3 regions of the Streptomyces sp. NPDC016309 genome follow, and region 3 is predicted to be linked to each of the others. Evidence: riboswitches for the same ligand, from Rfam matches in the RefSeq annotation. Region 3 holds a riboswitch; each other region holds the start of a gene.
The links. A riboswitch is a leader RNA that binds a small molecule or an ion and turns the genes downstream of it on or off. The one in region 3 is predicted to bind cobalamin.

Region 1 (10,108 bases), on a different contig from region 3:
TCACTCGCCAGAGTCCTCGCCCGCGGCGGCGTCACGGGGTCGGCCCCGGGGTAACCCATGGGTAATGAGCGGGCGTGCGACCCGGCATGGTTGGATGCGAACAAGAGGGTGTCCGGGGGCAGAGACCTTCAGCGACCGGCAGACCGGCAGGCGGGAATCGTGAGGATCTTCGGGAAGGTACGGCATCGGCCCTCCGCCTCGTGGCGGCAGGCCACCGACCGCGCGTTCACGCTGATCGGGGACGGGCGGTACGAGGACGCGGGTGCGTTGCTGACGCGTGCGGCGGACCTGGAGCCCTGGCTCTCGGAGTCCTGGTTCAACCTGGCGCTGCTGCACAAGTTCCGGCACGACTGGGAGCAGGCGCGCACCGCGGGGCTGCGGGCCGTCGCGCTGCTCGACAAGGAGACCGGTGCGCCCGACTGGTGGAACGTGGGCATCGCCGCCACCGCCCTCCAGGACTGGCCGCTGGCCCGCCGAGCCTGGCAGGCCTACGGGCTGAAGGTGCCCGGGGCGGCCGCGGCCGGCGGGGAGCCGACCGGGATGGAGCTGGGCAGCGCCGCCGTGCGGCTGTCGCCGGAGGGCGAGGCCGAAGTGGTGTGGGGCCGCCGGCTGGACCCGGCCCGGGTGGAGGTGCTGTCCATCCCGCTGCCGTCCTCGGGCCGGCGCTGGGGCGAGGTCGTGCTGCACGACGGGGTCCCGAACGGTGAACGGACGACGTCGGCGGGGCACAGCTTCCCGGTGTTCGACGAGATCGAACTGTGGGCGCCGTCCCCGGTGCCCACCTGGGTGGTGCTGCTGGAGGCGGCCACCGAGGCCGACCGGGACGCCCTGGAGCGGCTGGCGGCGGACGCCGGGTTCGCCGCCGAGGACTGGTCGTCGTCGGTGCGGCTGCTGTGCCGGGCGTGCTCCGAGTCGCGGATGCCCAGCGCCGAGGGCGAGGGCGAGCACCTGGACCCGCACGACCACAGTGAGCCGGGGCATCCGGGGCCGCTGGGCCACCGGTCGCCGGGCGAGCTGTGGGTGCCCGAGCGGGAGTGCGGCATCGCGGCGCCCGCCGGGCTGGTGCGGGGGCTGCTGGACGGCTGGGTGGCGGACAGCCCGGACAGCCGTGAGTGGCGGGATCTCGAAGAAGTCTGCTGACCCCTGTCGCTCGCGGCCCGTAGGCTGTACGGGCACAACGCGGCGTGCCGTACGGGCACGGCGCGGGCATCGGGTACTCAGGAAGGCGCAGAAGCGGACATGGCGCAGCAGGAGACGGCTCAGCAGGTCGACGACGAGGGCTTCATCGTCGACACGGAGGACTGCGAGGAGCGCGAGCGCGCGTACCGCGAGCGCGGCACCTCCCGCCCGATCACGGTGGTCGGCAACCCGGTGCTGCACAAGGAGTGCAAGGACGTCACCGACTTCGGTGACGAACTGGCGCGGCTCGTGGACGACATGTTCGCCAGCCAGCGGACGGCGGAGGGCGTGGGCCTGGCCGCCAACCAGATCGGCGTCGACCTGAAGGTCTTCGTCTACGACTGCATGGACGACGAGGGCGTCCGGCACGTGGGCGTGGTGTGCAACCCGGTGCTGGAGGAACTGGCCCCGGAGCGGCGGCTCCTGGACGACTCCAACGAGGGATGCCTGTCCGTGCCGGGCGCGTACGCCTCGCTGGCCCGCCCCGACTACGCGGTGGTGCGCGGCCAGGACGTCCAGGGCAACCCCATCAAGGTGCGGGGCACCGGCTACTTCGCCCGCTGCCTCCAGCACGAGACGGACCACCTGTACGGGTACCTGTACATCGACCGCCTGTCGAAGCGCGACCGCAAGGACGCGCTGAAGCAGATGGCCGAGGGGACGCCCCGCTACCCGGTCGTCCCCAACGACTGACCGCTCCGCCGCGGCCCCGTTCCGGTGACCGGGACGGGGCCGTCGCGCGTCCGCCACTGGATCCGCGTCGCCGGCCACCCCGGCTACGGAGGCGTCCTCGCCGTCGACGGGTTCTACGGCCCGGCGACCACCGCGGCGGTCAAGCGCTTCCAGGCCGCCTACGGACTCACGGCCGACGGCGTCGCGGGCCCGGCCACCTTCGGCAAGCTCTACGCACTCCAGGACGACGACTGCACGCCGTCCACTTCACCTACGCCGAACTGAACGACTGCGACACCACCTGGGCCGGCGGAGCCATGAGCGCCGCCACCGCCAACGCCAGCGCGCTGCGCACCATGTGGAAGCTGGAGGCGCTGCGGCACGCGCTCGGCGACCAGCCCATCACCGTGACCAGCGGCTTCCGCTCCCACGCCTGCAACGACGCGGTCGGCGGGGCGTCCGGCAGCCGCCACCTGTACGGGGACGCCGCCGACCTGGGCGCGGGCCCGCGCTCCCTGTGCAGGCTCGCCCGGCAGGCCCACAACCACGGCTTCCACGGCATCCTCGGCCCCGGCTATGCCGGGCACGGCGACCACACCCACCTCGACCACCGCGCGAGCCGCTTCTGGTCCGCCTCCGCCTGCGGCGTCTGACGGCTCAGGCCACCCGCGCCGGCCCGCGGAAGGTGCGGCGGTACGTGTTCGGGGTCGTCCCCAGGGTGCGCAGGAAGTGGTGCCGCAGCGCGGCCGCGTTCCCGAACCCCGACCGGCCCGCGATCGCGTCCACCGTGTCGTCCGTGGCCTCCAGCAACTCCTGTGCCAGCAGCACCCGCTGGCGCAGGAGCCAGCGGTAGGGCGTCGTCCCGGTCTCCTGCTGGAACCGGCGGGCGAACGTGCGCGGGGACATGTGGGCCCGCGCCGCCAGCTGCTCCACGGTGATCTCCCGGTCCAGGTGCCGCTCCATCCAGTCCAGGACGTCCCCGACCGTGTCGCAGCGGGTGCGCGGCAGGGGCCGGTCGACGTACTGGGCCTGGCCGCCGGCCCGGTGCGGGGGCACCACCATGCGGCGGGCGATGGTGTTGGCCACCTCGTGCCCGTACTCCTGGCGCACCAGGTGCAGACAGGCGTCGACTCCGGCGGCCGTACCCGCCGAGGTGATGACCGGGCCGTCGTCGACGTACAGCACGTCGGGGTCCACCAGCGCCCGCGGGTGGCGCCGGGCCAGCTCGGCCGCGTGCCGCCAGTGCGTCGTGCAGCGGCGGCCGTCGAGCAGCCCGGCCGCGCCCAGCACGAAGGCGCCGGTGCAGACGGACAGCACCCGCGCCCCGCGGTCGACGGCGTCGCGCAGGGCCGCGAGCAGGGGCTCGGGGTAGGGGCGCTGCGCATAGCGGCCGCCCGCGGGAACCGCGACCAGGTCCGCCTCCGCCAGCCGTTCGAGACCGTGCTCCGTCCCGATCGTGAAACCGGCGTGCGTGCGCAGCCGGGGGCCCTCGGCGGACACCACGGCGAAGTCGTGGACGGGCAGCCCGTCGTCGCTCCGGTCGAGGCCGAAGACCTCGCAGACCACCCCGAGTTCGAAGGGGTTCACGCCGTCCAGCAGGACGGCCGCCACATTCCTCAGCATGCGACGAGCATGGCACGGCCCTGGCAGTAATTCGATGGTCGGTGACAGTCCTGCCACTGATCTTTTCCCGCCGCGAGGACGACAGTGGAAGACATGACAACGGTCCTGAACGCCTTCGTCCCCGTCGCCCTCTTCGTCCTTCTCGCCCTGCCCTCGCTCGTCGGGCACGCCCGGGAGCGCGCCGTCGACCGCCAGTTGCGCGGGCCGCGGCGCCCGGCGGACACCCGTCGCCGCGGACCCTCACCCGGGCCCGCGGCGACGCTCGGCGCACGACCGGTCTGATCGACAAGACCTCCTAGAAGTCCTCGTCGAGGTCGACCGAGCCCTCCACCGCCACCTGGTAGGCGGACGGGCGGCGCTCGAAGAAGTTCGTCAGCTCCTGGACGCCCTGGAGCTCCATGAAGGAGAACGGGTTCTCCGAGCCGTACACCGGGGCGAAGCCCAGACGCGTCAGGCGCTGGTCGGCCACGCACTCCAGGTACTGCCGCATCGACTCGGTGTTCATGCCCGGCAGGCCGTCACCGCACAGGTCGCGGCCGAACTGGAGCTCCGCCTCGACGGCCTCCCGCAGCATGTCGGTGACCTGCTGCTGGAGCGCATCGTCGAAGAGGTCCGGCTCCTCCTTGCGGACGGTGTCCACGACCTCGAACGCGAAGTTCATGTGCATCGTCTCGTCGCGGAACACCCAGTTGGTGCCGGTCGCCAGGCCGTGCAGCAGACCGCGCGAGCGGAACCAGTACACGTACGCGAAGGCGCCGTAGAAGAACAGACCCTCGATGCAGGCGGCGAAGCAGATCAGGTTCAGCAGGAAGCGGCGCCGGTCGGCCTTCGTCTCCAGCCGCTCGATCTTCTCCACCGAGTCCATCCAGCGGAAGCAGAACTGCGCCTTCTCCCGGATGGAGGGGATGTTCTCCACGGCGTCGAACGCCGCCGCCCGGTCCTTCGGATCGGGCAGGTAGGTGTCCAGCAGCGTCAGGTAGAACTGGACGTGCACGGCCTCCTCGAAGAGCTGCCGCGACAGGTACAGCCGCGCCTCGGGGGAGTTGATGTGCTTGTACAGCGTCAGCACCAGGTTGTTCGCCACGATCGAGTCACCGGTCGCGAAGAACGCGACCAGCCGGCCGATCAGGTGCTGCTCACCGGGCGTCAGCTTGGCGAGGTCCGCCACGTCGGAGTGGAGGTCGACCTCCTCCACCGTCCAGGTGTTCTTGATGGCGTCCCGGTAGCGCTCGTAGAAGTCCGGGTAGCGCATCGGGCGGAGGGTCAGTTCGAAACCCGGGTCGAGCAGGTTCTTCTCGGGGGAAGCGGACATCACTGGCAGGCCTCGCAGGACTCGGGGTTCTCAAGGGAGCAGGCGACCGCGTCCTCCGGGGTCACCTGCGCGGGGACGGGGACGGACGCCCGGGCCGCGCGGGCGATCCGGGTCGCCGGGCGCGAGCGCAGGTAGTACGTCGTCTTCAGGCCCTGCTTCCAGGCGTACGCGTACATCGACGACAGCTTGCCGATGGTCGGCGTCTCCAGGAACAGGTTCAGCGACTGCGACTGGTCCAGGAACGGCGTACGGGCCGCCGCCATGTCGATCAGGCCGCGCTGCGGGATCTCCCACGCCGTCCGGTACAGCTCGCGCACCTCGGCCGGGATCCAGGTGAAGCCCTGGACCGAGCCGCTGGACTCGCGCAGCGCCTCACGGGTCTTCGCGTCCCACACGCCGAGCCGCTTCAGCTCGGCCACCAGGTAGGAGTTGACCTGGAGGAACTCGCCCGACAGCGTCTCGCGCTTGAACAGGTTGGACACCTGCGGCTCGATGCACTCGTACACGCCCGCGATCGAGGCGATCGTCGCCGTCGGCGCGATGGCCAGCAGCAGCGAGTTGCGCATGCCGACCTCGGCGATGCGGGCGCGCAGCGCCTCCCACCGCTCCGGCCAGTTCAGCTCGACGTCGTAGTGGTCGGGGTGCAGCACCCCGCGCGCGGTACGGGTCTTCTTCCAGGCCGGCAGCGGGCCGTTGCGCTCGGCGAGGTCGGCGGACGCCTCGTACGCGGCCAGCATGATCCGCTCGGCGATACGCGTCGACAGGGCCCTGGCCGCGGGCGAGTCGAACGGCAGCCCGAGCTGGAAGAACACGTCCTGGAGGCCCATCGCGCCCAGGCCCACCGGCCGCCACTTCGCGTTGGAGCGCCCGGCCTGCTCGGTCGGGTAGAAGTTGATGTCGACGACCCGGTCCAGGAACGTGACGGCCGTGCGGACGGTCGCGTCCAGCCGCTCCCAGTCGAGGTCGCCGCCGCTGACGAACGCGCCGAGGTTCACCGAGCCCAGGTTGCAGACGGCGGTCTCCCCGTCGTCCGTGACCTCCAGGATCTCGGTGCACAGGTTCGAGGAGTGGACCGTGTGGCCCGGCTGCGCCGTCTGGTTGGCCGTGCGGTTGGAGGCGTCCTTGAACGTCATCCAGCCGTTGCCGGTCTGCGCCAGGGTCCGCATCATCCGGCCGTACAGGTCCCGGGCGGGCATGGTCTTGCGGGCCAGGCCCTTCGCTTCGGCGGCGCGGTAGGCGGCGTCGAACGCCTCGCCCCACAGGTCGACCAGTTCCGGCACGTCGGCCGGCGAGAACAGCGACCACTCGGCGTCGGCGTCGACCCGGCGCATGAACTCGTCGGGGACCCAGTGCGCCAGGTTCAGGTTGTGGGTGCGCCGGGCGTCCTCACCGGTGTTGTCCCGAAGCTCCAGGAACTCCTCGATGTCGGCGTGCCACGTCTCCAGGTACACCGCCGCCGCGCCCTTGCGCCGCCCGCCCTGGTTCACTGCCGCCACCGAGGCGTCCAGCGTCTTCAGGAACGGCACGATGCCGTTGGAGTGCCCGTTGGTGCCCCGGATCAGCGAACCGCGCGCCCGGATGCGGGAGTACGACAGGCCGATGCCGCCCGCGTGCTTCGACAGCCGCGCGACCTGGTGGTAGCGGTCGTAGATGGAGTCCAGCTCGTCCAGCGGGGAGTCCAGCAGGTAGCACGAGGACATCTGCGGGTGTCGCGTGCCGGAGTTGAACAGCGTGGGGGAGGAGGGCAGGTAGTCCAGCCGGCTCATCAGCCCGTACAGCGCCGCGACCTCGTCCAGGGCGCGCACCGAGTCGTCCTCGGCGAGGCCCGCCGCCACCCGCAGCATGAAGTGCTGGGGCGTCTCGATCACCTTGCGGGTGAGCGGGTGGCGGAGCAGGTAGCGCGAGTACAGCGTCCGCAGCCCGAAGTAGCCGAACCGGTCGTCCCCGGCCGGGTCGACCAGCGCGTCCATCCGGTCCGCGTGGAGCGAGACGAACGCGGCCGTGCGGTCCGCGATCAGGCCCTCCCGGTGCCCGACGGCCACCGACGCCGAGAACGCCACCGCGCCCTGCCCCGCCGCCTCCTCCGCGATGGTCCGGGCCAGCAGCCGCGCCGCGAGCCGGGAGTACGCCGGGTCCTCGGCGATCAGACCGGCGGCCGCCTCGGTGGCGAGCTCCCGGAGCTCCGCCTCGTCGGACCCGGCGTGCCGGCCGCGCAGCGCGGCGGCGGCGACCCGGCCGGGGTCGGTGTCGGGCAGATCGGCGGTGAGGTCGGTCAGGGTCCGCAGCAGTACGGTCCCGGGTCCGTCGTTTCCGTCGCTCTCGATCGCTGAAACCGGATCGGCTGGCGCGATGGTCACGTGGGGGCTCTCCCTCGCTCGGCTCGGGGCCACCGGCGGCGCGGGCAGGGGAGCGGGCACGCCCGGGTACGGGGGCGCAGGGCACCGCGTCCACCGGCCCACTCCGCGAGGCCCGGACGTCTGGGCACCCGGGCCGGACGGTCCGGGCGCGCTGTCGGCAGGTCTTCGGACTCGTACGTACCCAGAGGCACACCAACACACCGTTGCGGGACAGTTCCGGAATTGCACCGGATTCCCCTGCGGCGACAGCGAGGACGAGCATACATGTGGGGGGCGCCGATTGAGGCACCCCCCACATGTTGTGTCGACCGGGGCTCAGAGTTCCACGGCGTAGGTGCGGAGCGTGACGCCCGGAGCGGCCTGCCAGTCCCGTTCCGGGGTCCGGTCGAACCCCAGCCGCTCACAGATCCGGTGCGCCGCCCGCATGGACTGCCACGAGGACACCACCAGCCGCCGGCACCCCTCCACCTCCCGCGCCCGCTCCACGCACGCCCGTACGAGCGCCTCGCCCGCGCCGCGCCGCCGGGCCGCCCGCGCCACCGCCAGCATCCGGAACTCCGCCTCCCCGTCCCGCGCGTGCCCGCCCCACGGACCGCCGCCCCGGGGGACGAACGTCACGCCCCCGAGCACCCGTTCGTCCTCCGCGACCGCGACCAGCACCTCGGCCCGCGCGGCGCGCCCGGCCACGTCCCGCAGCTCGATCAGGTACTCGTCGCTCTCCCCGAAGGCCAGCAACCCGTCGCCGAGGTAGGCCTGGGCCGTGACGTCGGCGAGCGTCTCGTGTTCTTCCGGCCGTACCGCCCTGATGGTGATGTCCATGGGGCCAGAGTGCACAACGAACGGGCCGCCGTGCCCCCACCGGGGGAGGCACGACGGCCCTCGTACGCGGATGGGTCAGTGCCCGGCGCCCGCCGTGGCCGGAGGGAGCTCCACCTTCACGCCCGGGTCGCCCGCGTCGGCCGTGTAGTCCCCGGGGGACGTCTCGTCGACGCCGTCCGGCGCGTTGGTCGCCCGGAGCACGAACGTCAGGACCACCACGACCAGGGCGTTGAGGACGAACGCCGTCAGACCGATGTAGCCGATCTCGCCGATGCCCGGGATCTCGGCGGACGAGCCGCCGAAGTGCTTCTGGGTCGGGCTGGCGACGCCGTACGCCGCCGCCGTGCCGTAGACCATGCCGACCGCCCAGCCGGCCAGCAGCGCCCAGCGGTGGAACCACCGGGTGAACAGGCCGCCCACCAGCGCCGGCAGGGTCTGGAGGATCCAGATGCCGCCGAGGAGCTGGAAGTTGATGGCGACCGTCTTGTCCATGGTGAGCACGAAGGCCAGCGCGCCCACCTTGACCAGCAGCGACACCAGCTTGGACACCTTGGTCTCCTGCTCCGGCGTGGCGTCCGGCTTCAGGAAGTCCTTGTAGATGTTGCGGGTGAACAGGTTGGCGGCGGCGATCGACATGATGGCCGCCGGGACCAGCGCGCCGATGCCGATGGCCGCGAAGGCGACGCCCGTGAACCAGTCCGGGAACATGTCCTCGAACAGCTGCGGGATGGCGAGCTGGCCGTTCTGCACCTTCACGCCGGCCGCGATCGCCATGAAGCCCAGCAGGGCCAGCAGGCCCAGCATCAGCGAGTACAGCGGCAGGATGGTGGTGTTGCGGCGGATCACGTCACGGCTGCGCGAGGACAGCGTCGCCGTGATGGAGTGCGGGTACATGAACAGCGCCAGCGCCGAGCCGAGCGCGAGCGTCGCGTACCCCCACTGGCCCATCTCCCCGGGCACCAGCGCGCCGCGCGGCTTGTCGGTCGCCGGGTTGATCTGCGCGTAGGCCTCGCCCGCCTTGCTGAAGATCTCGTCGAAGCCGCCGAGCTTGATGGGGATGTAGATGATCGCCACCGCGATGACGATGTAGATGAGCGTGTCCTTGACGAAGGCGATCATCGCCGGCGCCCGCAGCCCGGAGGAGTAGGTGTACGCCGCGAGGACACCGAAGGCGATGAGCAGCGGCAGGTCCTTGACGAACCAGTGGGTGGTCTCGCCACCGCCCACGCCCATCACGTCGAGCACCGCCTGGATGCCGACGAGCTGGAGCGCGATGTACGGCATGGTGGCGAGGATGCCGGTCACGGCCACCGCCAGCGACAGGCCCTTCGAGCCGAACCGTCCCCGGACGAAGTCGGAGGTGGTGACGTACCCGTGCTTGTGGGACACCGACCACAGGCGCGGCAGGAAGGTGAAGATCAGCGGGTAGACGAGGATCGTGTAGGGGACGGCGAAGAAGCCGGCCGCGCCGGCCGCGTAGATCGCCGCCGGGACGGCGACGAAGGTGTACGCCGTGTAGAGGTCGCCGCCCAGCAGGAACCAGGTGATCCAGGTGCCGAACGAGCGGCCGCCCAGGCCCCATTCGTCGAGGCTGTGCTCGTTCTCGGCCTTGCGCCAGCGCGAGGCCATGAAGCCCATGACCGTGACGGCCAGGAAGAAGAAGATGAAGACGGCGAGCGCGACGCCGTTCACGCCGTCGTTCACCGCGACGCACCCCCCTGGGCGGAGGGGGCCGAGGACCCGCGCGCCGCCGCGCGGGCCCGCTGGTCACGGTGCCAGAGCTGGTACGCGACCATCGTCAGCACGGTCGATATGACGACCCAGGCCATCTGGTACCAGTAGAAGAACGGGATCCCGGCGAGGGTCGGCTCGACCTTCGCGTACGAGCCGACCCACAGCATCGCCACGAAGGGCGCGAACAGACAGAGCGCCACCACCACCCGCACCGGGGTGATTGCTGGTTGTTTCTCCTGTGTCATACGGCGACTCCGTCCCCTCGCTGATCACATGGCGTAATGCGCACGCAATCTAGGGGACCGGTCCGCCGCGCGGAACCCCGGTCCGGATAACGGACGGGTCTCGTAAGGATCTCGGTGGCGTCAGCCGTTGGGCCGCTTGAGACGGGCCACGAACTTGTACCGGTCGC
Region 2 (10,108 bases), on a different contig from region 3:
CATGATCGTGGCGTCGCCGTGCGCGGTGGTGCTCGCGACCATGCCGCCGCTGCTGTCCGCGATCGCCAACGCCGGCCGGCACGGCGTGCTCGTCAAGTCGGCCGTGGTGATGGAGCGGCTGGGCCGGGTGGACCGGGTCGCGCTCGACAAGACGGGCACCCTCACCGAGGGCGCGCCGACGATCGCCGAGGTACGGCTGACCGCCACGGCGTCTGCGGAGTCCACGACCTCCGCGGCCTCCACAACCGCCACAACCGCCACAACCGCCACGGCGTCCACGGGGTCCACGGGGTCCGCGGCCTCTATGGGGTCCGCGGCCTTCACCGAGGAGGAGGTCCTCGCCCTGGCCGCCGGTGCCGAGCTGCCGAGCGAACACCCCCTGGCCCGGGCGGTGGTGGCCGCCGCCCGGGAGCGCGGCCTCTCGGTGCCCCGCGCCACGGAGTTCTCGTCCGCCCCCGGCCGGGGCGTACGGGCCCTGGTCGACGGCCGGGAGGTCACCGTGGGGCGCCCGGCCGGCCCGTCGCCCGCCGCCCGGGAACTGGAGGCCGCGGGCCGGACCGCCGTCGAGGTGACCGTCGACGGCTCGCCCGTCGCCGTGCTCGGGGTCGCCGACCGGCTGCGCGAGGGCGCCCCGGCCGCCGTCGCCGCCCTCGCCCGCCTCAGCGGCACCACCCCGGTCCTGCTGACCGGCGACAACGAACCGGCGGCGCGCCGGGTCGCCGCCGACACCGGGATCACGGATGTCCGCGCCGGACTGCTGCCCGAGGACAAGGTCGCGGCGGTACGGGAGTGGGAGGACGCCGGCCTGCGCACCCTCGTCGTCGGCGACGGCGTCAACGACGCGCCCGCCCTCGCCGCCGCCCACAGCGGCATCGCGATGGGCCGGGCCGGTTCCGACCTGGCCCTGGAGACCGCCGACGCCGTCGTCGTCCGCGACGAACTGGCCACCGTCCCGGCCGTGGTGGCCCTCTCCCGGCGCGCCCGGGGACTGGTCGTGCAGAACCTGGTGATCGCCGGGGTGTGCATCGGCGCCCTGGTGGTGTGGGACCTGGCCGGGCACCTGCCGCTGCCGCTGGGCGTGGCCGGCCACGAGGGCTCCACGGTCCTGGTCGGCCTCAACGGCCTGCGCCTGCTGCGCGAAGCCGCCTGGCGGAAGGCCCTGTCGTAGGCCCTGGCGCAGGGGCCGGCGGTCGAAGCCGATCGGGCAGCGGGTGGTCGCGCGGCCCCGGACGCCCGGCCGGGGCGGGGCCGGCCGGGGCGGGGCGGCGGGGGACGGGTGTGCGGCGGGCCCGGGCCGGGGCCGTCAGCGGTCGCGGTCGAACTCCGCCAGCGCCTCCGTCAGCCACGCCGTCCAGAACCGCTCCAGCTCGATCCCGCCGCGCAGCACCAGGTGCCGCAGCCGGTCCGCCTCGGAGTCGCGCTCCGGCGGGAACTGCCGCTCCTCCATGCCCAGGTAGTCCTCCAACTGGGCCCGGTGCAGGGCCAGGTGGCGGCGCAGCTCGTCCGCGAGGCCCTCCGTCCCCACCACCGCCGCGGCCCGCAGCCGCAGCAGCAGGGCGTCCCGGATCGGCTTGGGGTCCTCGGTGCGCCGTACCCAGTCCGTCAACTCCGCCCGGCCCGCGGGCAGCACCTCGTACTCCTTCTTCTGCCCCCGGGACACCACCGGGGCGGGCAGGGCCCGGATGTGCCCCGCCTGCTCCAGCTTCCCCAGCTCGCGGTAGATCTGCTGGTGCGTGGCCGACCAGAAGTAGCCGATCGACCGGTCGAAGCGGCGGGTCAGTTCCAGACCCGAGGACGGCTTCTCGAGCAGGGCGGTGAGGATCGCGTGCGGCAGTGACATGACCGCATCCTAAGGACGCGGCACCGTCACAGGGTCGCCGCCAGCCGCGTCCCCTGGTCGATGGCGCGCTTGGCGTCGAGCTCCGCCGCCACGTCCGCGCCGCCGATCAGGTGCACCGGCACCCCGGCCGCCGCCAGTTCGTCGAACAGCTCGCGCCTCGGCTCCTGCCCCGTGCAGAGCACCACCGTGTCGACCGGCACGGTACGGGACTCACCGTCCACGGTGATGTGCAGGCCCTCGTCGTCGATCCGGTCGTACGACGCGCCCGCGACCATGGTCACGCCCCGGTGCTTGAGCTCGGTGCGGTGGATCCACCCGGTCGTCTTGCCCAGCCCCGCGCCGACCTTGGACGTCTTGCGCTGGAGCAGGTGCACCGTGCGCGGCGGCTTCGGCCGCTCCGGCGCGCGCAGCCCGCCGCGCCCCGCGTACGCGGTGTCGACGCCCCACTGGCGGAAGTAGGTCTCGGCGTCCTGGCTCGCGCCCTCGCCGCCGTCCGTGAGGAACTCGGCCACGTCGAAACCGATGCCGCCCGCCCCGATGATCGCCACGTGCTCGCCGACCGGCGCCCCGTCCCGCAGGACGTCCAGGTAGCTGACCACGCTCGGGTGGTCCACGCCCTCGATGGCGGGCGTGCGCGGGGTGACGCCGGTCGCGACGACCACCTCGTCGTACCCGGCGAGCAGTTCGGCGGTGGCGTACGTGCCCAGCTTCACGTCCACGCCGCGCAGTTCGAGCTGCGTGCGGAAGTAGCGCAGCGTCTCGTCGAACTCCTCCTTGCCCGGCACCCGCTTGGCGATGTTGAGCTGTCCGCCGACCTCGTCCGCGGCGTCGAACAGCGTCACCTCGTGGCCGCGTTCGGCGGCCGCCACCGAGCAGGCGAGCCCGGCCGGCCCGGCGCCGACGACGGCGATCCGCTTGCGCAGCCGGGTGGGGGAGAGGACCAGCTCGGTCTCGTGGCAGGCGCGCGGGTTGACCAGGCAGGAGGTGATCTTCCCGCTGAAGGTGTGGTCCAGGCAGGCCTGGTTGCAGCCGATGCAGGTGTTGATGGTCTCCGGCCGCCCGTCCGCGGCCTTGGCCACGAACTCCGGGTCGGCGAGGAAGGGCCGGGCCATGGAGACCATGTCCGCGCGCCCCTCCGCCAGGATCCTCTCGGCGACCTCCGGGGTGTTGACGCGGTTGCTGGTGATCAGCGGGATGGACACCGAGCCCATCAGCTTCTTGGTGACCCAGGTGTACGCGCCGCGCGGCACCGAGGTCGCGATGGTGGGGATCCGGGCCTCGTGCCAGCCGATGCCCGTGTTGATCATCGTCGCACCGGCGGCCTCGATCTCCCGGGCGAGCGCGACGACCTCCTCCAGGGTCGAGCCGCCCGGCACCAGGTCCAGCATGGAGAGCCGGTAGATCAGGATGAAGTCCTCGCCGAGGCGCTCACGCGTGCGGCGGACGATCTCCAGCGGGAAGCGGACGCGGTTCTCGTACGACCCGCCCCAGCGGTCCTCGCGCCGGTTCGTCGCGGCGGCGATGAACTCGTTGATCAGGTAGCCCTCGGAGCCCATGATCTCGACGCCGTCGTACCCGGCCGACCTGGCGAGCTCCGCGGCCCGTACGTAGTCCTCGATCGTCCGCTCGACCTCGGCGTCGGTGAGCTCGTTCGGCACGAAGGGGCTGATCGGCGCCTGGAGGGCGCTCGGCGCGACCAGGTCGCGGTGGTAGGCGTACCGCCCGAAGTGCAGGATCTGCATCGCGATCCGCCCGCCGGCCGCGTGCACCGCGTCCGTCACGACCCGGTGCTGCGCGGCCTCCTCCTCGGTGGTGAGCCTGGCCCCGCCCTCGTACGGCCGGCCCGCGTCGTTGGGCGCGATGCCACCGGTGACGATCAGCCCGACGCCGCCGCGGGCGCGCTCGGCGTAGAAGGCGGCCATGCGGGCGAAGCCGTTCTCCGCCTCCTCCAGCCCGACGTGCATGGACCCCATGAGCACCCGGTTGGGCAGGGTGGTGAACCCCAGGTCCAGGGGGCTGAGCAGGTGCGGGTACGGGGCCGGGGCCGGGGTCGCAGTCATGGGGGCGCCTCCTCGCGCGATGTCGTCGCCCCAGTTGTAGACGACCCCGGGGGCCTTGTGCAACAAGTTGCATAAGGATCGGGGCGTGACCTCCGCTACGTACCGCCGCCTACGCGCCGCCCGGGACCGCGGCCGCCGCCCAGTCCTCCAGCTCCTCCGGGGTGCGCGGGCCCGGCTCCTGTGCCCCCAGCAGGCCCCGCTCCCGCAGCACCCGCGCCACCGCCATCCCCCACGGGCGGCGCAGCCGGGCCGCGTCCAGCAGGGCCTGGTCGGCCAGCAGCTCCGCCGCCGGACCGGTGCGCAGCCCGTCCGGGGTGAGGACCGCCGCGTCGTCGGCCCAGCGCAGCGCCAGGTCCACGTCGTGCGTCGCCATCACGACCGTGGTCCCGGAGGCGCGCAACCGGTCCAGGACGGCCAGCAGCCGCTCCTGGCCGTGCGGGTCCAGACCGGCCGTCGGCTCGTCGAGGACCAGCACCCGGGGCCGCATGGCCACCGCGCCCGCGATCGCGGCCCGCTTGCGCTGCCCGTACGACAGCAGGTGCGTCGGCCGGTCCTCCAGCGCCGCGATGTCCAGCGCCTCCAGCGCCTCCCGCACCCGCTCGCGCACCTCCGCCTCCGGCACGCCCAGGTTCAGCGGCCCGAACGACACGTCCTGGCCCACGGACGCCGCGAACAACTGGTCGTCCGGGTCCTGCACCACGAGCTGCACCGTCGTCCGCAGCCGGGTCAGCCCCGCCCTGTCGTACGACACGTCGCGCCCCTCCAGGCGCAACCGGCCGCTCGCGCACCGCAGGCCACCGCTCAGCAGCCGCAGCATCGTCGTCTTGCCGCCCCCGTTGCGGCCCAGCAACGCGATGGAGCGCTTTTCCGGCACGGCGAAGTCGACGCCCTCGAGCACGGCGGGACCGTCCTCGTAGGCGTATCCCGCACCGACGAGTTCCACGACGGCGGGAGCATTCATGGCAGGAACCTCTCGAGTACGAAGGTGGCGACGACGAGCCCGGCGAGCAGCACGCCCGTCGCGGCGAGGAAGCGCCCGGACACCGCCGTGGGCGGCACCAGCACCCGCAGCGTGCCGTCGTAGCCCCGCCCGGCCAGCCCCGTCTGGAGCCGCGCCGCCCGGTCGAAGGCGCGCACGAACGCGGTCGCGCCCAGGCCCGCCAGGGAGCGCCAGGTGGCCGCCCGGCTCGTCAGCCCGAGCCGCGCCGCCTGCGCCTCCCGGATCCGCCGGACCGCGTCCAGCAGCAGGAAGCTGATCCGGTACATCACCAGCGCCACGTCGACGACCGGCGCCGGGACGCCCGCCCGGACCAGCCGGGGCAGCACGTCGGACACCGGGGTGGTGAACGCGAACAGCAGCACGCCCATCGAGGCCGCCGACGTGCGCAGCAGCAGTCGCCCGGCGTGCGCCGGCCCGTCGGGCGCGAGCGTGACGAACCCCTCCGCCCCGCCAACCTGGAACAGCAGGGGCAGCGCGCCCGTCACACAGAAGCCGAGCGGGACGCGCCACGCCCGCCACAGCCGGCGCGGCGGGACCCCGGCCGGGCCGAGCAGCACCACGAGGGTCGCGGCGGCGACCAGCGCGGCCCCCGGCCACGGCGGCAGGCACACGGCCAGCAGCGTCAGGCCGAAGCCCAGCGCGGCCTTCTCGCACGGATGGCGGCGGCGCCAGCGACTGCTGTGCGCCGCCGCGTCGATCGGCAGCACCGGCGGTTACGCCGGCGTCCGCGGCGCGTCGGCCCCGGAGCCACCCGCGCCGACCGCGTCGGCCGGTGCCGCGTCCGGGGTGCCGGGAGTGCCCGGGGTGTCCGGGGTACCCGGGGTGTCCGCCGCCGGGGCGTCCCCGCCGGGGGACCCCGCCCGTGCCCGGGCCTCGCCCTGCCGGCGGCCGCGCCGCAGACCGAAGTAGTAGGCCAGTACACCGGCGCCCAGGGCGGCCTGGAGCGAGAACAGCGCCGACTCGATCTCGCCGGACGGCGGCTCGTACAGCGGGGTGAACCACGGCTCGTAGTCCGGGTGGGACTCGGTGATCGCCGTCTCCGCCTGCCCGTCGGCGCCCGTGAACGGCTCCTCCTTGTGGTCGCCCATGCCCAGGGCCAGCGGCAGGACGGCCAGCGCGACCACGACGAGCAGCAGCAGCGAGTTGATCCTGGCGTTACGGCTCATCGGGCCACGGCCTCCTTGTTCGCGGACACGACGCCGAGCCGTGCCAGATCACCCTTGCTGGACTGCATCAGCAGCCGCATCACCAGCACGGTGAGCAGCCCCTCGCTGACCGCCAGCGGAACCTGAGTGATCGCGAAGATGCCGCCGAACTTGGCCAGCGCGCCGGCCACCCCGCTGCTGGGGTCCGGGAACGCCAGCGCGAGCTGCACGCTGGTGACGCAGTACGTGGACAGGTCGGCGACGAAGGCCCCGAAGAACACGCTCACCATCAGCGGCACCTCGAAACGGCGCAGCAGCCGGTACGTCCCGTAGCCGGCCCACGGACCGACGATCGCCATGGAGAACGCGTTGGCGCCCAGGGTCGTCAGGCCGCCGTGGGCCAGCAACAGCGCCTGGAACAGCAGCGTGATGGTGCCCAGCACCGCCATGATCGGCGGCCGGAACAGGATCGCGCCCAGCCCCGTGCCGGTCGGGTGGGAGCAACTGCCCGTCACGGAGGGCAGTTTCAGGGCGGACAGCACAAACGTGAAGGCGCCGGACGCACCGAGCAGAAGGGTCGATTCCGGATTGGCCTTGACCTCACGGGTCAGGGCCCTGACCCCGTGGACGACGAAGGGGGCGGCCGCGACGCTCCAGGCGGCCGCGTGCACGGGGGGCAGATAGCCCTCGGCGATATGCATATGGAAGGAGACCCTCTCCAGCACCTCGTGGATGGACAACGCGCCCTGGCCGGTCTCCTGGCTGACGGGTCATGCCGCCGCGGCTCCGCCTTCCCGGACGACGCGGTTCCCCGCGACGTTCCAGTGGCTTCCCGAGGTGGTCCCCGGGAGTGGAGCCGGACTTCCCGATCACAGTGGCGAGGGCCGCACCGGTACCGCACCGGTTTCCCGTACACCAAGGCCCTGCGACAGTAGTGCGTTGACCAGGTACATCACAAGCCGCGCGTCGGCGCACGGCCCGGCTCCACCCGCGGGGCACACCTCATTCCTTGCGGTAGCCGTACGCCTCGGACGCCGCCGCCACCACCGCGTCCAGGTCACCGCCCGCCGACGCGGTGACCACCGCCGCCACGGCCCCCTCCACGAACGGCGCGTCCACCAGCCGGGTGCCCTCGGGCAGCTCGTCCCCCTCCGCGAGCAGGGCCTTCACCGTCAGGACGGCGCTTCCCAGGTCCACCAGGACGGCCACCCCCGCACCGCCGTCGACCGCCGTCGCCGCCCGCGTGATCAGCTCCGCGCTGGTGCCGAGCCCCCCGTCCGGGGTGCCGCCCGCGGCCGCCACCGGCGCGGTGCCGCCGCCGGCCAGGCCCCGCGCCAGCTCGGCCACGGAGGACGCCACCGCCGCGCTGTGCGAGACCAGGACCACACCCACCTGCCCGCTCACCGGCCGCCCCGCTCCGCCCCCGCCTCGGCGAGCGCCGCGAACAGCAGGGCGGAGGACGTCGCCCCCGGGTCCTGGTGCCCCTCGCTGCGCTCACCCAGGTAACTGGCCCTGCCCTTGCGGGCCCGCATCGGCACGGTCCCCAGGGCGCCCCGGTCCGCCGCCTCCGCCGCCGCCGGGAGCGACTCGCCGAGCGACTCGGCCAGTGCCTCGACGGCCGGCTCCAGCGCGTCCAGCATCGTCTTGTCCCCGGCCTTCGCCCCGCCGAGCTGCGCCACCGCCGCCACGCCCACCCGCAGCGCCTCGGCCAGTTGCACCGGCGCCACCTCGGCGGCGTCGCCCAGAGCCTTGCCCGTGCGCCGCAGCAGCGTCCCGTACAACGGCCCCGACGCGCCGCCGACCGTGGAGATGAGCTGCCGCCCGGCGAGGGTGAGCACGGCCCCCGGTGTCCCGGGCCGCTCGTCCTCCAGGGCCGTGACCACCGCGGCGAAACCGCGTCGCAGATTGGCGCCGTGGTCGGCGTCGCCGATCGCCGCGTCCAGCTCGGTGAGCCGGCCGGCCTCCCGGTCCACGGCGGCCGCCGCCCCGGTCAGCCAGCGCCGGAAGAAGTCCGCGTCGAGCACGCCCCTCACCGTCCCCAGCGGAGCGCGGCGGTCCGCACCGGCGCGTCCCACAGTCGCAGCAGTTCCTCGTCGGCCCGGCACAGGGTCACGGAGCACCCGGCCATGTCGAGCGAGGTCACGTAGTTGCCGACGAGCGTACGGGCCACGGGAACGCCCCGCTCGCCCAGCACGCGCTGGACCTCGGCGTTGAACCCGTACAGCTCCAGCAGCGGTGTCGCCCCCATGCCGTTGACCAGCACCAGCACCGGACCGCCGGGCCGCAGGTCCTCCAGGACGGCGTCGACCGCGAAGTCGGCGATCTCGCGGGAGGTCATCATGGGCCGCCGCTCCCGGCCCGGCTCGCCGTGGATGCCGATGCCCAGCTCCAGTTCGCCCGGCGGCAGGTCGAACGTGGGGCTGCCCTTCGCGGGGGTGGTGCAGGCGCTGAGCGCCACCCCGAAACTGCGCGCGCTCGCGTTCACCCGGCGGGCGATCGCCTCCACCCGCTCCAGCGGCGCACCCTCCTCGGCCGCCGCTCCGGCGATCTTCTCCACGAACAGCGTGGCCCCCGTCCCGCGCCGTCCGGCGGTGAACGTGCTGTCGGCGACGGCCACGTCGTCGTCCACGACGACCTTCGCCACCTGGACGCCCTCGTCCTCGGCGAGCTCGGCGGCCATCTCGAAGTTCAGCACGTCACCGGTGTAGTTCTTGACGACGAAGAGCACCCCGCGCCCACTGTCCACGGCCGCCGCCGCCCGTACCACCTGGTCCGGCACGGGGCTGGTGAACACCTCACCGGGGCAGGCGGCCGACAGCATCCCCGGCCCCACGAACCCGGCGTGCAGCGGCTCGTGACCGGACCCGCCCCCGGACACCAGCGCCACCTGCCCGGCGACCGGCGCGTCCCGCCGGACGACGACCCGGTGCTCCACGTCCACGGTGAGCTCCGGATGTGCGGCCGCGATCCCGCGCAACGCGTCGGCGACCACGGTCTCGGGTACGTTGATCAGCATTCTCAACGGTGCCTCCCAGCTTGGTGCGAGCAGGTGGTCCTGGCTGCCGGCCGCCCTCCCGGCACCCCGGTGACGGGCCGTCCGGCCCAGTATCGGGGCGGTGACGGGCATCGGACCGGATCGCGCCGGACACGGCCCCCGAGGCGTCCCCCGCCGCGTCCCCGGGCACGGCCCCCGACGCGTCCCCGTAGGCGTCGCTCCGGCGCCGGAGCGTGCGCGCGGCGTCAACGGCGCTCCAGGCAGCCCCGGAGGAACGCGGCCTGTCCCGCGTGCTGGAGGTCCTCCGCCACGACACTGACCAGGCGCACGCCCAGGGTGACCGGGGGCGACCAGGAGGTGTCCACGACGCGGTCCAGGTCGGCGTCACGGAGGGTCCGGACGAATCCGACGGTCCGTTCGTGGACGGCGTCGTAGTAATCCGGCAGGAGCGCCGGCGTCCGCACCCGTACCGACCCGACCTCCTCGGCGGTGTGCCCGTAGCCCGTCGCCGTCGCCGGGAACGGCAGGCCGAACCGGTCCGCCCATCCCTCCGACAGCCAGAGCTGCTCCTCGCCGGCGACGCCGGCCACGTGATCGTCCTGGATGCGGGTGAGGTGCCAGACGAGCCAGGCGATGGTGTTGGCCCCCGGGTCCAGCCGCGCGTGCAGCAGCTCCGGCGAGAGCCCCCCGACCGCGTCGTGCACGGCCTCCCGCACCCGCCCGAATCCGTCCACCAGCACACCCGCGCCGTTCATCGTGCGCACCGCCTTTCACCACGTGTCGTCGCTCCACTGGTCGAGCAGCTCGTCGCCGGTCGCCGCCGGGTCCGCGGCCGTCGCCTGGAGGGACTGCTCCGTCCAGATGACCTTGCCCTCCGGGGTGTACCGGGTACCCCAGCGCTCGGCGTACCGGGCGACCAGGAACAGGCCGCGGCCGCCCTCGTCGGTGGTCTTCGCACGGCGCAGGTGGGGCGAGGTGCTGCTGCCGTCGAAGACCTCGCAGATCAGGCTGCGGCCGCGGAGCAGCCGCACGCTGATCGGGTCGCCGCCGTAGCGGATGGCATTGGTG
Region 3 (10,108 bases):
GGCGTCCTCGGGGAGCCCGTACAGGGACGTGACCGTCCGCTCCGACGTCGAGCCGGTGCACCCGGCGACGTGCCGGCGGCCCGCCGCCCGCGCCACGTCCACCCCGCGCCGAATGGAGTCGATCCAGGCGGAGCACGAGTACGGCACGACGACCCCGGTCGTGCCCAGGATCGACAGCCCGCCGAGGATCCCGAGGCGCGGGTTCCACGTCGAGCGGGCGATCTCCTCCCCGTCGTCGACCGAGACGGTGACCTCGACGTCCCCGGTGCCGCCGTGCGCCGCCGCGACCTCCGCCACGTGCTCGCGCACCAGCCGCCGGGGCACCGGGTTGATCGCGGGCTCGCCCACCTCCAGCGGCAGGCCGGGCCGGGTCACCGTCCCCACCCCCGTACCCGCCCGGAACACCACCCCGGAGCCGGCCGGCAGGAGCCGGACGGTGGCACGGACCAGGGCCCCGTGGGTCACGTCCGGGTCGTCGCCGGCGTCCTTCACGATCCCGGCCATGGCGTACGCGTCCGTCAGCTCCTCCGCCGCCAGCGCGAACGCCGGGGTGTGGCCCTTCGGGAGCGTGATCGTCACCGGGTCGGGGAAGTCCCCCGTCAGCAGGGCGGTGTACGCGGCGGTCGCCGCCGCCGTCGCGCACGCCCCGGTCGTCCATCCGGACCGGAGACCGGTGTGCTTGAGTTGGGCGCTGCGTCCCCCGCTCGCGCCCTCGCTCGCGGCTCCGGCCGCGCCGGCACCCGTACTCGTATTCATGGACGGCTCCCGATGCACGTACTGATCCTCGGCGGAACGACCGAGGCCCGCCGCCTCGCGGAGATGCTCCACGACCGCCCGGCCGTCCGGGTGACCAGCTCGCTGGCCGGCCGCGTCGCCGCGCCCAGGCTGCCCCCCGGCGAGGTCCGCGTCGGGGGGTTCGGCGGGGCCGGGGGCCTGGCGCGGTGGCTGCGCGAGCACCAGGTGGACGCGGTCATCGACGCCACCCATCCTTTCGCGGACACGATGAGTTTCCATGCGGCCGAGGCGGCCGCCGACGCCCATGTTCCCCTGCTCGCCCTGCGCCGGCCCGGGTGGGCCCCCGTCGACGGGGACGACTGGCATCCGGTGGACACCCTGGCGGGGGCCGCGGACACGGCGCGCGCGCTGGGCCGCCGGGTGTTCCTCACCACGGGGCGCATGGGCGTCGCCGCCTTCGCGCACATCACCGACGCCTGGTTCCTGCTCCGCTCGGTGGACGCCCCGGAACCGCCGTACCCGCCGCACATGGAGGTCCTGCTCGACCGGGGACCGTTCAGCCTGGACGGCGAGCGGGAGGTGCTGCGGCGGTACGCCGTCGACGTCCTGGTCACCAAGGACAGCGGCGGCGCGGCGACGGCACCCAAGCTCACCGCGGCCCGCGAGGCGGGCGTCCCCGTCGTCGTGGTCCGCCGCCCACCGGTCCCGGACGGCGTCCCGCTGGCGGCGACCCCGGAGGAGGCCGCGGTGTGGGCGACGAACGGCGCGACGGCACTCCCGCCGAGCCGCCCCCGGAGCCGGGTCAGCCCGCCAGCAGCTGGGAGCCCGGCACCCACCAGCCCTTGACGTCCCCGTCGACCGCGCGCAGCATCATGCGGCCGTCGACGAGGGCGCGGCGGTCGTACCGCACCGGAGTGTCCTTCGGGTACGTCACCGTCCGCTCCTCCGTGCCCCGGCGGCACACGACGCTCACCCCGGCCCGGAACCGCGCCCGCCGTGCCGGCAGGTAGTCGGACGCGCACCACTCGCCCCGCAGGTACGCGGCCGGGTAGCGCTCGGCCACGTACCAGCCGGCGCCAGGACCCTCCGTGAGGAGGTAGTGCACGTCCCGCCCCTCGATCCGGATCCGGTGCGAGGCGGTGGCCTCGGTCGGGCCGGCCAGCTCAAGGGTTCGGGTGCCGGTGACGGTGCCGTCGTCGCCGTACCGGAACAGCGTGTGTGTCCCCTCCGCGAGGTGCACCCGCCCGCCGTCCTTCCCGAGCGACGGCGCCGGGTAGTCGTCCACCAGCAGGTCCGACTGCGCGGCGAGCAGTTCGCTGCCGGACAGCCAGGACAGCCAGGACAGCCGGCGCAGCAGCGTGACGTGCACGGGGTGGTACGACTTCGTCGGGACGGCGTGTGTACGGCAGTAGTGCGACAGCCAGCGGGGGTTGCGCATGTTCCGGAAGTTCGCGGCGAGGGTGGTCAGCGAGCCGTCGAAGAGGTCGGCGGCCAGTGGGCTGCGGGTCAGCGCGTAGTAGTCCCACAGCCCGAGCGCGGCGAACATGAAGCCGTTGTACGTGTGGTCGGACGTGCCCGGCGCGTCGATCGGGTACTCGTGGATCCACAGGTGGCCCGTCTCGTCCCGGGCCACCACCCACGGCTGTCCGCCGTCCCCGGCCAGCAGTGACCGGAACGCCCCGTCGGCCGCCCGGCGGTACCGCTCCCGCGCCTCCGCCGGAACGGCCGGGAGCCCGGCGAGCTGGGCGAACAGGCTGAGCGCCTCGCCCTGCGCCATGCCGGAGTACCAGGGCGCCTCGTAGGAGACACCGGTGTGCACGTCGTGCGTGAAGTCGAACGGGTACGGGAAGAACCACGCCCCGCGCCGCTCGTGCCGCCGCGCCATCACCCGCTCGGCCTGCGCCCGCGCCCGGTCGAGGAAGAACACGTCCCCGCTGCGCCGGTGGGCGGCCAGGTTCTCCAGTCCGTACTGGATCTGCCCGACCGGGTGGTCGTGCAGCCCCCCTTTCCACCGGAACATCCGCACCCCGTCCCCGTCGTGCGTCCCCTCGTCCTCGCGCGGGGCCACCCGGTCCCGCCACGGCCGCATCCCGTCGGGCACGTCGAGCACGCACCGGAAACCCCGCACCGCGAACGTGAACGGCAGCCCGCCGGGCACCGCCACCTGCTCGCCGGGAGCCCGCCGTCCCACCAGAAACCCACCTCCGGCCAACGCCACCGCCGCCGCACCGCCCCCTGCGGCCTTCAGCAACCACCTACGGCTCTCCACCACGCATCCCCCCAACAGGCCACACAGTCACCTGCTGTTCCCCGAAGGGAGGATCTTGGTTCGCCCCGGCGCGCCGCCCCGGCCGGCTGACGTCAGCGGTCGGCCGCCGTCTCCTCGGCCTGAGCCCGGTGCGAGCCGCGTCGGTCCAGGTGGGTGATGACCTGGGCATGGAAGCGGTCCACGGCCTCGTCCACGCTGCGGATGAACCCGGTTTCGGCAGAGCCGCGCCCCGTACCCATGCCCTTGAAGAGGGAGAGCCGGAAGCCGACGATCTCGGCGCCGTCCTTCGGCAGGATGTCCGCGGGTTCGGGGCGCAGCCGTTCCAAGGTGCCCCTCGGCCCCACTCCCGGTCCCGCGACCAGGGTCTCGATGTGCAGGTCCGCCGGAGCGGCCGCCAACTGGCGAATCAGGCGTTTGGCCCTGGTGAGCGGGTAGCCCTGCTCTGCCGACGGCAGCTCGATCGATGTGCGCAGCTTGCCCGTGCGCAGATCCGCCGTGATGGCGAGGATCCCCTGCGTGTCCTCCATGCGCAGCTCGGCGTGCAACCGTCCCTCCAGGCAGAGCCGCTCCGCCATCTCGGCACGGCGGGTACGGGGATCCGTACCTCGTCTGGCGCGCTGGACGGGCAGCACCTTCCGCCCCAGTTCACCGCCCAGGCGCAGACACACCTGCCGGATCAGCCGCTCCCAGCTCTCGGTGACCTCCGTGGCCCGCGCGTCGCCCTGGCACAGGGTCTCGTTGTCGATCCCGTTCCGCACCGGCACCCACGCCGCTCCCATGTTCTGGAACCCGTGGCATCCCGAGTTGTCGTGCTGGAGGTAGTGCAGCAGTTCCTGGAGCAGCCAGGCGTGCGCCGCGTTCCCGACGCCCTCGTGCCGGATCAGCATCTGGGCCTGGTGGGCGACTTCGGCCCAGGACAGGTGCCAGAGGGCCACCTTGTGCTTGCGCCGCCCGTCGATCTTGATGTCGACCAGCGGACTGCCCTCGAGGGCGACATCGTTGGACAGCGTGATCACGGCCTCGTAACCGCGTCGTGCGGCGATGTCGACGTAGGCCTGTACCTGCTCGGACTTGAGCGGGTTGCCGTTCGTCTTGGTCTCGACGAGGGCGGTCCACAGCTTTCCGGCGCGTTCGACGCGGATGACGCCGTCGGGACGCCTCGGGGAGTCGCCGTGCGGCAGCGACACCTCGGTGAACGTCTCCATTCGTCCCGCCGGTGCGCCGAAGCCGGCGGTGAGGCGCCGGCCGAACTCCGGCACCTGGGCCATCACCGACAGCAGGACCGACGTGGCCCGCGTCTCGCGCTCCCGGTCGCTCTTGAGCGCGGTCACGGGGAAGAGCCGGGCGGTCCGCCAGGACTCGTTCTCGGCGAGGGACTTCTTGACGGTCTTCGGGAGGGTCACCTTCTTCTTCGCGGCGCGTGGCCGGGCGGGCTTCCTGGGCGCGGCCGCTCCCGCCGGGGCGGCCTCGCCGGCCCTGGGCGGCGGGACGTGCGCCGCTTCCCGGACCACGGGCGGCACCGGGCCGCTCACCGTCTCCTCCTTCGGCCCGGCTTCGGGGACGTCCTCCTCCGTGTCGTCCTCGATGTCGACACCGAAGTCCGTCGCCAGGCCGACCAGCCCGGAGTGGTATCCCTGACCCACGGCGCGGAACTTCCACTCACCGGCCCGCCGGTACAGCTCCCCGAAGATGAAGGCGCTCACCACACCGGCGTCGTCGACGGGGAAGCGGACCAGTCCCTCTCCCGCACCGTCGACGAGCGACAGGCACAGGTCGTCCAGCTCACCGAAATGCGCTCCGTCGTACCGGCTGGCGGCCACGATGATCCGCTCGACGTCGGGCGGTACGGCCTCCAGGTCGAAGCTGATCCGGTCCACGCTGCCGTCGGGGGTGGGCGTCTTGCCCAGAAGCTGCACGCTTCCGTCGTCGGCGACCGGGTTGTTGTAGAAGTAGAAGTCGGCGTCGCTGCGCACCTTTCCGGTGCCGTTCAGCAGGAGCACGGACACGTCGGCGTCGCCCTCACCGGTGCTGCTGCTCCAACTCAGCCCCACCGTCACGGAACCGGTGTCCGCACTGAGCGCCGACAGACCGATGTTGGCGCCCTTGACCATCGTGTGCATGCGGCCCCCCAGATGCACAGCCGCCTCGGGACGCACCCCGGCAGCCAGCGGAAAACAGTGTGTGGTGCGTCACACATGTACTGTTCCGGAACCCTAGCGTCCAAGGCCCGGGGTCTGTGCGGAACCGCGAAAAAATGGGTGGCCGTGACATGACGCCCGGTAAGGGCGGCAGGTGGGGGCGGAGGGTACCGGCGGCGGCACCGCGCCGGCATGCCGTGGCGGCGGGAAGGGCGCGGGGGCCGGCGTCGCGGTGACGCCGGCCCCGGCGGGGTTACGCCTCCGGGTACCTGCGGGGGGTCCAGGCGATCGTGGTGCCGTCGGCGCGGCGGACCGCCTGGGTCTGGGAGGAGCCGATGAGGAGCAGGGTCCGCATGTCGACCTCCGCCGGGTCCAGGTCCGCGAGCGGGAGGACGCGGACGGACTCCTCCGGGCCGCCCACGTCGCGGGCGACGACCACCGGGGTGTCGGGGGCCCGGAGTTCCAGGAGGAGTTCGCGGGCCTTGGCGACCTGCCAGGTGCGGCTGGCGGAGCCCGGGTTGTAGAGGGCGAGCACCAGGTCGGCGGCGGCCGCCGCGCGGAGGCGCTCGGCGATGACCTCCCAGGGCTTGAGCCGGTCCGACAGGGAGAGGGTGGCGTAGTCGTGGCCCAGCGGGGCGCCCGCCTTCGCGGCGGCGGCGTTCGCGGCGGTCACGCCGGGCAGGACGCGGACCGGGACGTCCAGGTACGGGTCCTGGGAGGCGACCTCCAGGACGGCCGTGGCCATGGCGAACACGCCCGGGTCGCCGCCCGACACCACCGCCACCCGGCGCCCGCGGCGGGCCAGGTCCAGGGCGAACTCGGCGCGCTCCGACTCGACCTTGTTGTCCGAGCCGTGCCGCTCCTGGCCGGGGCGCACGGGGACCCGGTCCAGGTAGGTGGTGTAGCCCACCAGGTCGGTCGCCGAGGCGAGCGCGCCCCGGGTCTCGGGCGTCAGCCACAGGGGGCCCGCCGGGCCGGTGCCGACGACCACGACCTCGCCCGAGGCGGGCACGGCCGGGCCGGAGTCGACGCGCGACGGGAGCACCGCCACGGAGAAGTAGGGGACCGATCCGGGGTCGACGTCCGCCAGGGCGCCGGTCCGTTCGCCGGCCATCGTGGCCCGCTCCACGTAGTGGGCGTCGTCCAGCCGGCCCGCCCGCTCCAGGGCGCGCCGTACCGTCGGGAACGTCCGGCCCAGCTTCATGACGACGGCCGAGTCGGTGGCCGCCAGGCGGGCCGTCAGTTCCTCCTCCGGCAGCGTGCCGGGGATGATCGTCAGGATCTCCTCCGCCTCGCACAGCGGCTTGCCCAGCCGGGCCGCCGACGCGCTCACCGAGGTGACACCGGGGATGACCTCGGTGTCGTACCGGTCCGCCAGCCGCTTGTGCATGTGCTGGTAGGAGCCGTAGAACAGCGGGTCGCCCTCGGCGAGGACGGCGACCGTGCGGCCCGCGTCCAGGTGGGCGGCCAGCCGCGCCGACGCCTCCTCGTAGAAGTCGTTCAGCGCACCCCGGTACCCGCCCGGGTGGTCCGTCGTCTCGACGGTCAGCGGGTACATCAGGCGTTCCTCGACGTGGTCCTCGCGGATGTGCTCGGCCGCGATGGAACGGGCGATGGAACGGCCGTGGCGGGCGCAGTGGTACGCGATCACGTCGGCGGCCGCGATGGCCTTCACCGCCGCGACCGTCATCAGATTCGGGTCGCCGGGGCCGAGCCCCACGCCGTACAGCTTGCCGCTCATGCCTGGATCTCCGCCTCGTGCGCGATCGCGTTGATCGCCGCCGCCGCCATCGCGCTGCCACCCCGCCGGCCGCGCACCACCAGGTGCTCCAGGCCCGGGAAGGCGGCCAGCGCGTCCTTGGACTCGGCCGCCCCGATGAACCCGACCGGTATGCCGATGACGGCCGCCGGGCGGGGCGCGCCCGCCTCGATCATCTCCAGCAGCCGGAACAGCGCGGTCGGGGCGTTGCCCACCGCGACGACGGACCCTTCGAGCCGGTCGCGCCACAGCTCCATGGCGGCCGCGCTGCGGGTGGTGCCGAGTTCGGCGGCGAGCGCCGGGACGGACGGGTCCGAGAGCGTGCAGACCACGTCGTTGCCGGCGGGCAGCCGCTTGCGCGTGACGCCGCTGGCGACCATCTGCGCGTCGCACAGGATCGGCGCGCCGGCGCGCAGCGCCTCGCGGGCGCGGGCCACCACGTCCGGCGTGTAGGCCAGGTCGCGGACGAGGTCGACCATGCCGCACGCGTGGATCATCCGCACGGCGACCTGGCTGACGTCGGCCGGCAGGCCCGCGAGATCCGCCTCGGCGCGGATCGTGGCAAAGGACTGGCGGTAGATCTCCGCCCCGTCCTTCTCGTAGTCGAACACTCTGCTCTCGCTCATTTCGTCGGTCCTTGTACGGTCGGCTGGTACGCGCCCTCGCCGGTCGCCACCATGTCGGTCCACGCGCCCTGGGGGTGGCCGCAGCGGCGTGCGCAGCCGGACCAGTGGACGGGCAGGGCGCCCTCGCGGGGCCGGGCGTCCGCCCGTACGTCGGAGAGGGACTTGGCGCAGCCGGGGCGCCCGGTGCACGCGGTGACGCCGATCCAGGGGGAGTCGGTACGGGTGATGAACCCGGCCCCGTCCAGGGCGCGCAGCCGCTCGCGGGCCGCCGCCGGGTCGGTGAAGCCGGGCAGGACGAACCCGCGCCACGGGGTGACCCGCACCTCCCCGGCGGGCAGCAGGGCGCGGAACTGGGCGGTGGTCACCCGGCCGAGGCGGGCCAGGACGGACAGCATGCCGTCGCCGGCCGTTCCGGGCGCGGGCGGGGGGCACGTGGGGAACGCCGCGTCCGGTACGGGCTCCGCCGCGACGCCGGCCCGGCGCAGGTGTCCGTCCACGTCCACGTCCTGCCCAGCCGGCAGCTCCCGCACCCGCCAGGCGCCGGTGCCGGCCGCGCGGGCCGCCGCCAGGAACGCCCCGGCCGCCGCGAGCGCGGCGCGGGGCGCGTCGGCGGAGGACACCCGGTGGGTCGTACGCCCCACCCGGACCAGGCCGGTCCCGGCGGGCTCTGCGATCAACGTCACATCGGCGGCCAGGCCCGCCACGTCGCCCCGCCCGTCGTCCACGGCGAACAGGAAGCGGCCGGAGAGCTCCGGCGTCCAGTCCTCGGCGCACAACAGCTCGTCCAGGCGCGCGGCCCACGCCTGCACGCCGGCGCCGGCGAGCGGCGAGACCACCATGTTCCGTACCCGCTCGTGCCGTTCGGACGGCAGCAGTCCGGCGTCCCGCAGCAGGTCCACCAGCCCGAGTCCGCAGCCTTCCCCGAGGCCCCTCAACTCCACGTTGCCGCGCGAGGTGAGGGAGAGGTGCCCGTCGCCCAGGCGGTCCGCCGCGTCGGCCAGCGCCAGGACTTGACGGTGCGTCAGAACGCCGGTGGGGAGGCGGAGCCGGGCCAGCGACCCGTCGTCGGCCCGGTGCAGCCGGAGCGCACCGGGGCACGCGTCACCGCGCTCGCGGACACGGTCCCGTATGTGCGCTTCACCCCGGTCCTGGGGATTTGGTGAGCTGGGCGGCATGGCGGCGAGCATACGCGCAGCCTCTACTATGCAGACGGCACAGGGTCCCAGGGCCCTAGGGAGGAAGCCCGGTGAGAATCCGGCGCGGTCCCGCCACTGTGAGTCCGGCCGGAAACCGGACGAGTCAGGAACTCCCGCCGTCCTACGACCACCCGGGGCGCGGACACCCCGAGGAAGGCCTGCGCACGTCATGACGCACGCGACCACGCCCGAGACGGCGCCCGCCCCGGCGCCCGCCACGACGATCCTGCTGCTGTCGCACTCCGACACCGACCTGCTCAGCGCCCGCGCGGCCGGCGGCCCCGTCGCGTACCGGTTCGCCAACCCCGCCCGGCTCCCGATGGACGACCTCCCGGGCCTCCTCGACGGGGCCGACCTCGTCGTCGTACGCCTCCTCGGCGGCATCCGCGCCTGGGAGGACGGCCTCCAGGCGCTGCGCGCGACCGGCAAGCCGCTGGTCGTCCTCACCGGCGAACAGGCCCCCGACGCCCAGCTCATGGAGACCTCCACCGTCCCGATCGGCATCGCGGCCGAGGCGCACGCCTACCTCGCCCACGGCGGTCCGGACAACCTGGAGCAGCTCGCCCGCTTCCTCTCCGACACCGTCCTGCTCACCGGCCACGGCTTCGAGCCCCCGGCCGCCGCCCCCACCTGGGGCCCCCTGGAGCGCACCGCGCGCGCCACCACCGGCCCCGTGGTCGCCGTGCTCTACTACCGCGCCCACCACATGAGCGGCAACACCGCCTTCGTCTCCACCCTCTGCGACGCCATCGAGGACGCCGGCGGCCAGGCCCTCCCGCTGTACGTGGCCTCGCTGCGCGCCCCCGAGCCGGAGCTGCTGGAGAGCCTGCGCACGGCCGACGCGGTCGTCACCACCGTCCTCGCCGCCGGCGGCACCAAGCCCGCCGAGGCCCAGGCGGGCGGCGACGAGGAGGCCTGGGACGCCGGCGCCCTCGCCGCCCTGGACGTGCCGATCCTCCAGGCCCTGTGCCTGACCGGCTCGCGGGCCGCCTGGGAGGAGAACGACGAGGGCCTCTCCCCGCTCGACGCCGCCAGCCAGGTCGCCGTCCCCGAGTTCGACGGCCGCCTCATCACCGTGCCGTTCTCGTTCAAGGAGATCGACGCCGACGGCCTGCCCGCGTACGTCGCCGACGCCGAGCGCGCCGCCCGCGTCGCCGGGATCGCCGTCCGGCACGCCCGGCTGCGGCACATCCCGAACGCCGACAAGCGCCTGGCGCTGGTCCTCTCCGCGTACCCCACCAAGCACTCCCGCATCGGCAACGCCGTCGGCCTCGACACCCCCGCCTCCGCCGTGGCACTGCTGCGCCGGCTCCGCGAGGAGGGCTACGACTTCGGCGCCGAGGACGTCCCGGGCCTCGCGTCCGGCGACGGCGACGAGCTGATCT

Region 1: linked by a shared signal. The riboswitch ahead of ACF068_RS01665 (ribonucleoside-diphosphate reductase subunit alpha) and the one ahead of cobN (cobaltochelatase subunit CobN) in region 3 are both predicted to bind cobalamin.
Region 2: linked by a shared signal. The riboswitch ahead of ACF068_RS09850 (energy-coupling factor ABC transporter permease) and the one ahead of cobN (cobaltochelatase subunit CobN) in region 3 are both predicted to bind cobalamin.

The regions. Positions count from the first base shown of each region.
Region 1 covers NZ_JBIBSG010000001.1:375,908-386,015, reverse strand. The annotation lists gene ACF068_RS01700 (HD-GYP domain-containing protein) at 1-54, shown strand, start outside; gene ACF068_RS01695 (hypothetical protein) at 160-1,140, shown strand; gene def (peptide deformylase) at 1,240-1,872, shown strand; partial or broken gene ACF068_RS01685 (D-Ala-D-Ala carboxypeptidase family metallohydrolase) at 1,930-2,504, shown strand; gene ACF068_RS01680 (helix-turn-helix domain-containing protein) at 2,509-3,474, opposite strand; gene ACF068_RS01675 (hypothetical protein) at 3,568-3,756, shown strand; gene ACF068_RS01670 (ribonucleotide-diphosphate reductase subunit beta) at 3,770-4,786, opposite strand; gene ACF068_RS01665 (ribonucleoside-diphosphate reductase subunit alpha) at 4,786-7,143, opposite strand; cobalamin riboswitch at 7,282-7,439, opposite strand; gene ACF068_RS01660 (GNAT family N-acetyltransferase) at 7,459-7,962, opposite strand; gene mctP (monocarboxylate uptake permease MctP) at 8,038-9,666, opposite strand; gene ACF068_RS01650 (DUF3311 domain-containing protein) at 9,663-9,941, opposite strand; gene ACF068_RS01645 (GntR family transcriptional regulator) at 10,062-10,108, opposite strand, start outside.
Region 2 covers NZ_JBIBSG010000003.1:445,022-455,129, forward strand. The annotation lists gene ACF068_RS09820 (HAD-IC family P-type ATPase) at 1-1,168, shown strand, start outside; gene ACF068_RS09825 (PadR family transcriptional regulator) at 1,304-1,840, opposite strand; gene ACF068_RS09830 (FAD-dependent oxidoreductase) at 1,867-3,900, opposite strand; gene ACF068_RS09835 (energy-coupling factor ABC transporter ATP-binding protein) at 4,010-4,861, opposite strand; gene cbiQ (cobalt ECF transporter T component CbiQ) at 4,858-5,607, opposite strand; gene ACF068_RS09845 (energy-coupling factor ABC transporter substrate-binding protein) at 5,614-6,066, opposite strand; gene ACF068_RS09850 (energy-coupling factor ABC transporter permease) at 6,063-6,746, opposite strand; cobalamin riboswitch at 6,776-7,008, opposite strand; gene dhaM (dihydroxyacetone kinase phosphoryl donor subunit DhaM) at 7,048-7,449, opposite strand; gene dhaL (dihydroxyacetone kinase subunit DhaL) at 7,446-8,069, opposite strand; gene dhaK (dihydroxyacetone kinase subunit DhaK) at 8,075-9,061, opposite strand; gene ACF068_RS09870 (DinB family protein) at 9,286-9,795, opposite strand; gene ACF068_RS09875 (SpoIIE family protein phosphatase) at 9,811-10,108, opposite strand, start outside.
Region 3 covers NZ_JBIBSG010000007.1:304,540-314,647, reverse strand. The annotation lists gene ACF068_RS20045 (cobalt-precorrin-5B (C(1))-methyltransferase) at 1-756, opposite strand, end outside; gene ACF068_RS20040 (cobalt-precorrin-6A reductase) at 769-1,581, shown strand; gene ACF068_RS20035 (D-glucuronyl C5-epimerase family protein) at 1,538-2,926, opposite strand; gene ACF068_RS20030 (TerD family protein) at 3,097-5,124, opposite strand; gene ACF068_RS20025 (precorrin-2 C(20)-methyltransferase) at 5,396-6,883, opposite strand; gene ACF068_RS20020 (precorrin-8X methylmutase) at 6,880-7,527, opposite strand; gene ACF068_RS20015 (cobalamin biosynthesis protein CobG) at 7,524-8,714, opposite strand; cobalamin riboswitch at 8,721-8,859, shown strand; gene cobN (cobaltochelatase subunit CobN) at 8,893-10,108, shown strand, end outside.